3 regions of the Pantoea sp. Lij88 genome follow, and region 1 is predicted to be linked to each of the others. Evidence: predicted binding sites of a transcription regulator. Region 1 holds the regulator's gene; each other region holds the start of a gene.
The links. The regulator LexA, encoded in region 1, represses DNA repair genes until DNA is damaged. The targets are predictions, from matches to a motif close to TNCTGTATGTACATACAGNA.
Positions count from the first base shown of each region.

Region 2: the regulator LexA is predicted to act here: its motif matches at 1,160-1,179, upstream of dinB (DNA polymerase IV).
Region 3: the regulator LexA is predicted to act here: its motif matches at 1,203-1,222, upstream of PU624_RS14505 (metal-dependent hydrolase).

Region 1 is NZ_CP118269.1:3,708,881-3,711,149, forward strand. It holds gene dinF (MATE family efflux transporter DinF) at 1-573, opposite strand, end outside; gene lexA (transcriptional repressor LexA) at 672-1,286, opposite strand; gene PU624_RS21225 (diacylglycerol kinase) at 1,392-1,760, opposite strand; gene plsB (glycerol-3-phosphate 1-O-acyltransferase PlsB) at 1,889-2,269, shown strand, end outside.
Region 2 is NZ_CP118269.1:3,143,454-3,145,722, reverse strand. It holds gene PU624_RS18630 (class II glutamine amidotransferase) at 1-232, shown strand, start outside; gene dpaA (peptidoglycan meso-diaminopimelic acid protein amidase) at 203-946, opposite strand; gene dinB (DNA polymerase IV) at 1,191-2,246, shown strand.
Region 3 is NZ_CP118269.1:2,289,605-2,291,873, reverse strand. It holds gene PU624_RS14510 (L-cystine transporter) at 1-438, opposite strand, end outside; gene PU624_RS14505 (metal-dependent hydrolase) at 590-1,180, opposite strand; gene kduD (2-dehydro-3-deoxy-D-gluconate 5-dehydrogenase KduD) at 1,321-2,082, opposite strand; gene kduI (5-dehydro-4-deoxy-D-glucuronate isomerase) at 2,099-2,269, opposite strand, start outside.

The DNA of each region.
Region 1 (2,269 bases):
TGCCGCCCCCGCGACACCCCAGTGCAGCCCCATCACCAGCCAGAGATCGAGCACGATGTTCACCAGATTGCCCACCACCAGCAGGATCACCGGCGCGCGTGCATACTGCACGCCCAGCAGCCAGCCCAGTATGACCAGGTTTGCCAGGGTGGCAGGCGCACTGAGCCAGCGAATCTGAATAAACAGCGCCGCCTGTTCCAGTACATCAGGATTGCCGCCAACCAGATGGGTCGCCAGCTGAATAATCGGATAACGCAAAGCGATGAACAGTACACCTGCCAGCAGCGCAATAATCAGCGGCTGCGTCAGCGCGCGTGCCAGAGCGGCTTTATCGCCCGCACCAAATGCCTGCGCCGTAAGGCCAGTGGTACTCATTCGAAGGAAAAGCAGCAGCATAAAGAGGAAGCTGGTCACTGTGGTCCCGACCGCAACCCCGCCAAGATAGACAGGGCTGTCGAGATGACCAATAACTGCAGTATCGACCACTCCCAGTAAAGGAACGGTGATATTTGAAAGGATCATCGGCAGCGCAAGCCGCCAGAGATTTTTATCCGTTGCCGTGATAAAGCGCATTCGCCGTTCCGTGCTCAGTGTCGCTGCCGTTAAGCAGGCGACAAAATTAGGGCAGACAGAATAGCATCAGAAAAGGCGAATGCACGCAGCCCTCAGAATCAGAGCCACTCGCCGTTGCGCACCACGCCCACTGCCAGACCTTCAATGGTCAGCGACTGTGCACGGGTATCGACAACAATCGGGTCGAAATCGCTGTTTTCCGGCAGAAGATGCACGATAGCACCCTGCTTTTTCCAGCGTTTAACGGTCACTTCATCATCAATGCGGGCAACCACAACCTGGCCGTTGCGCACATCCTGGGTTTTATGTACCGCGAGCAGGTCGCCATCCATAATCCCGATATCTTTCATCGACATTCCGCTGACGCGCAGCAGGAAATCGGCAGACGGCTTGAACAGGCCCGGATCCACTTTGTAGTGGGTTTCGATATGTTCCTGCGCCATGATCGGCTCACCGGCAGCAACCCGGCCAATCAGCGGTAGCCCTTCTGAAACCTCTTCTTCCATTAACAGACGAATGCCGCGCGATGCACCGGAAACGATCTCGATGACGCCTTTACGCGCCAGCGCTTTCAGATGCTCTTCTGCCGCATTTGGCGAACGGAAGCCCAGCTGCGCGGCAATCTCTGCACGCGTAGGCGGCATGCCTGTTGAAGAAATATGGTCGCGAATCAGGTCATAGACCTGCTGCTGCCTGCTGGTTAATGCTTTCATCCCGCCCCCTGGTTGTTTATACAGTCGCTGTGAGTATATACAGGTATTGGCGAAATGGAAACCGATTGTCAGGGAAAACGCGCCCTCAGGCGCGTTATGGAAGGCTTATCGCAAATGTGTCCAGAGCAGCGCGACCCAGACAAACAGGGCCAGTATGATGCTGATCAGTACCGCCGCCGAGCCCATGTCTTTTGCCCGGCCCGCCAGGGGATGGTGCTCCTGACCGATGCGGTCAACCACCGCTTCAATGGCACTATTGAGGATTTCGACAATGACCACCAGCACCACCGCCCCAATCATCAGGATGCGGGAGATCACATCGACATCCAGCCAGCACGCGATAATAATAGCGGCCAGCGCAGCCAGTGCTTCCTGGCGAAACGCCGCTTCATGTTGCCAGGCGGCGCGCAGTCCCTGCCATGAGTAACCTGCGGCTTTTACTATTCTGATAAGTCCGGTGGCATTATTTGCCATGATGTGGGAACCCTTTCATCGGATTGACGTCAATGTCTGGGCTGCGTGCAATTGGCACCACCACAGATCTTCGCTGCACTTTCTGCTATGCTTGCGGCGCTTTGCTAACAAGAGGCTTCATGTTGTCTATGTCAGGTTGGCGTAAACTCTATTACAAATTGCTTAATTTACCACTGTCGTTTTTGGTAAAAAGTAAGGCCATTCCGGCCGATCCCGTGTCTGAACATGGTCTGGATCCGACCCGACCTATTATGTATGTTTTGCCTTACGATTCGAAGGCCGACTTACTGACTTTACGCGCACAGTGTCTGCGGCATCATCTGCCCGACCCGCTTTCTCCGCTGGAGATTGATGGTTCACTGCTGCCGCGCCACGTATTTATCCATGATGGCCCGCGCGTCTTCCCCTATTTTGTGCCCAGCGTGGAATCGGTAAAAATCTTTCACGATTACCTGGACCTGCATCGCAATAACCCTAAGCTCGATATTCAAATGCTGCCGGTCACCGTG
Region 2 (2,269 bases), 570 kb from region 1:
CCGGTATCTGATGGCCTTCTGCTCCACTAACCTGTTCTGGATCACCCGCCGCGCACCGTTTGGCCGGGCGCAGTTACTGGATCAGGATGTGGAGGTCGATTTTCAGCAGCACACCACGCCGCATGACGTGGTGACGGTGATTGCTACGCAGCCACTGACGGCCAATGAAACCTGGCAGCGGATTGCGCCAGGTGAATGGGCGTTATTCTGCCTTGGAGAGCGCCAGGAATGAACGTGAAGCAGCTTCGGGACTGGCTAAAACCGGTGCCGGGCTGCTGTTCATCACATATTTACCGCTGGCGACATTGACCATTGGCGGCTGGTGATATTTAGCGAAGTAGGCGTATCCCGGCTGCAGCTGCTGCCAGAAGCTGGCATCGCTGGAGTAGCGGTGACGCTGCATGTTGCTGTCGGTCATGCGGAACGGATAGATGCTGATGCTGACATCCTGCTGGCCATTACGCAGCGCCGCGTTCACATAAGTAAAAATCTCATCCATATAGGCGTTAGTCATGGCATAGCAGCCAATTGACTTACAGTCGCCATGAATCATCAGGTAGTTGCCGCTGTAGCCCTGATTACGATCGAACTGATTCGGGAAACCAATGTTGATCGCGCGATAAAAACGGCTATCCGGCTTCAGCTGATTCAGCTTCACGTTGTAAAAACCTTCTGGGCTTTTGAAATCGCCTTCACGGCGTTTCGGGCCGAGGCCGCCAGAAAAGTTACAGATGCGGTAGGTATCCAGCAGGCGGTATTCGTTACCGATTTTGCCGTAAAGTTCGAGTGTGCGTTCTTCCTTGAAGATCTGGATATAGACCGGGGTACCGAGTAACTGTTTCTTTAATTCTTTGCTGACCGGTGCCGTTGAGACGGGTTCGGGTGTCATTGCCATGCTGAGGGCTGGCAGTAAAATCATCGCAAACAGGAGTGCGATTTTGCCCATGCTGTGTATACCTTGAGGTGAAGAGAACATGACGCAAATTGTGCGTCTCTGTTTGCATTATCGGAACTGTCCGCTACCGCAGCGCAACATTAAACATTGTCTGTTTTTTTAGCAAGACGCTGGCAGCCAGATTCGCGATTTACTGAAGGATATTCGGCCACAAATTTGTAAACTTTAATTGTGGGCGCGACAAATATTGCAGTTACCCCTGCCAACTGTATACTTATCCAGTGCCGGAGGGGGTATGCGTAAAATCATTCATGTCGATATGGACTGCTTCTATGCCGCGGTGGAGATGCGTGATAATCCCCAGCTGCGCGACATCCCGATCGCCATTGGTGGCAGCCGCGAACGTCGTGGCGTGATCAGCACCGCCAACTATCCGGCCCGCAAATTTGGCGTGCGCAGCGCGATGCCAACCGGCATGGCCCTGAAGTTATGCCCGCATCTGCGTCTGCTGCCCGGACGCTTCGACGCCTACAAAGAAGCCTCCGCACAAATCCGCGACATCTTTACCCGCTACACCCCGCTGATCGAACCGCTCTCCCTTGATGAAGCCTATCTGGATGTCACCGACAGCCCGCACTGTCACGGCTCTGCCACGCTGATGGCGCAGGCGATCCGCGCCACCATCTACCGTGAAACCGGGCTGACCGCCTCAGCGGGCATCGCGCCGATTAAATTCCTGGCAAAGATCGCCTCCGATCTGAATAAGCCCGATGGGCAATTCGTCATTACCCCGCCGGAGATGGCCGGTTTTCTGCTGACGCTGCCGCTGGCGAAGATCCCAGGCGTCGGCAAGGTCTCGGCCAAAAAGCTTGAGGAGATGGGGCTGGTGACCTGCGGTGACGTGCAGAAGGCCGATCTGGCGCTGCTGTTAAAGCGCTTTGGGAAGTTTGGCCGGGTGCTGTGGGAGCGCAGCAATGGCATTGATGACCGTGACGTCATCGTGGAGCGTGAGCGTAAATCGCTGGGAGTAGAACGCACGCTGGCGGAAGATATCAGCGACTGGGATGCCTGCCTGGAGATTATCGATTTTCTCTATGCCGAACTGGATCGTCGTCTGACGCAGATCCGACCCGACAAGCAGGTGGCGCGTCAGGGCGTCAAACTCAAGTTCAGTGATTTTCAGCAGACGACCCAGGAGCATATCTGGCCGGTGCTGAATAAAGAGGACATGATTGCCATCGCCCGGAAAACCTGGGATGAGCGTCGTGCCGGGCGCGGCGTGCGGCTGGTGGGACTGCACGTCACCATGGTGGATCCCCAGCTTGAGCGTCAGCTGCTGCTGGGTCTGTAACGGTCAGCCTTGCCGCCCGGCAA
Region 3 (2,269 bases), 1.4 Mb from region 1:
ACGCGCGGTCTCCTGCACGCCCTGAACCAGACCTTCCGCACTCAGACCAAACAGGCCGGTGACGAAAACGCCGACCAGCGCCGAAATGGCGGTGGTGAACAGCAGAACGCCGATGGTCAGTACGCTGATTTTTCCCAGCGACGAGGCGTTATGCAGACGGGCGACCGCACTCAGAATGGAAACGAACACCAGCGGCATCACGACCATCTGCAGCAACTGGACATAGCCATTACCGACGATGTTAAACCAACTGATCGACTCTTTGACCACTGCGCTGTTTTCGCCGTAGATCAACTGCAACACCAGGCCGAACAGCACGCCGATCACCAGACCGGTCAGCACTTTTTTCGACAGGCTCCAGTTCTGACGGCTGAAGCGGGAGAGCAATACCAGCAGCACCACAAAGGCCACGATATTAAGCGTAAGAGGAAGGTCCATGCTGAAACTCCAGAGTAATGCGGCCTTCCGTCACAGGAAGGCCGCATAATGTTAATCACGAATTAAGACAGCAGGAATGGTAACAGCAGGCGTTGAGGGTGCCTTATATCCAAATGGAATGCTTTATAACTTAATGGCGTTTTGCGCGCTTTTATTGCGCAGTATGACTGGAAATTAACCGCCCGACGCCATTTTGTAGCGTGTCGAAGAGCTGCGACGGCCAGCCGTTTGCACCAAAAGATGGCATCCCCACCGGAAACCACAGCGCATATCCAACCAGGCCCAGACACAATGCCCGCTCAAGCTGATTGCCCTTCTGGCTGCGCAGTATCGGCAGCCGGAAGCGCCAGCGGCAGGGCCACAGTAGCGGAACCCCGGCGGGCGTGAGCATGTCGGCCACGATATGGCTCAGGTAACCGAGCGTCAGACCCTGCAGCACATCGGGCGGTATCGGCGACGATTGGGGCAGGTTAATCTGAAAAAGCCACAAACCGGCGGCGATGGCCAGCAGACTGTGGGTAAAGCCCCGATGGCCAAACGCCCGCGCAATAGGGTGAGAGAGCCAGCTCAGTCGCTGTCCCAGCAGAGATTTGGGGTGATCGATATCGGGTAACAGACATGTCAGCAGGGCTGAGGGAACAAGATGCCACCAGTCGGCCTGCGCCAGCACGGGTGTCAGCTCAGCACGCTTAGCAAAAATAGCGCTGGCAATGGCAAAAATGATGTGGCCTTCGCCCGTCATGATAGAACCTGGTTGCAAAGAAAGCTGTCGATGCATCCAGTATAGGGATTTATCCAGTAAATGAGAACATGTGACGCTGTAACGAAGCATGAATATTATTAACAGGGCGGACAGCGATGAAACTCTGTCCGCCAGAAAGATTAACGCGCCAGCCAGCCGCCATCGACTGCCAGCGTGTAGCCGTTAACGTAGTCGGCAGCAGAAGAGGCCAGGAAGACCACCGGGCCCATCATGTCATCAGGCACGCCCCAGCGTCCGGCCGGAATACGGCCCAGGATCTCTTCGCTGCGCGACTCATCATTACGCAGCTGTTCGGTATTGTTAGTTGCCATATAGCCGGGGGCGATGGCATTGACGTTAATGCCATGTTTTGCCCATTCATTCGCCATCAGACGGGTCAGTCCCATCACGGCACTTTTCGACGCCGTATAGGAGGGCACCCGGATTCCGCCCTGGAAGGAGAGCATGGAGGCAATATTGATAATTTTGCCGCCCTTACCCTGCGCGATAAACTGGCGGGCAACCTGCTGCGAGAGGAAAAACAGGCTTTTGCTGTTGATGTTCATCACATCATCCCAGTCCTGCTCGCTGAAATTCAGCGCGTCTTCACGCCGGATAATGCCGGCATTGTTGACCAGAATGTCAATTTTGCCTGCCGCCGCCACCGCCTGTTCAACCACAGAGGCCACCACGCTGGTCTGCATCAGATCGGCCTGCACTGGCCAGAAGCGGCGACCCAGCGCCTCGACTGTGCTTTGGGTATCATCCGGGCCATCACGGTTTACGCCGACGATATCACAGCCCGCCTGCGCAAGACCCAGCGCCATACCTTGCCCGAGACCGGTGTTACAGCCGGTCACCAGCGCCACTTTACCTTCCAGGTTAAACATATTCAGTACCATGGTGTTTCTCCTCTGCTCAGCGCAGTTCACTGATTTTGACGTGGTCCATGTCATCAAAGACCTGATTCTCACCCACCATGCCCCAGATAAAGGTGTAACGCTGGGTGCCGACACCGGCGTGAATTGACCAACTGGGTGAGATGACCGCCTGCTCGTTATGTACCAGCAGATGGCGGGTTTGCTGCGG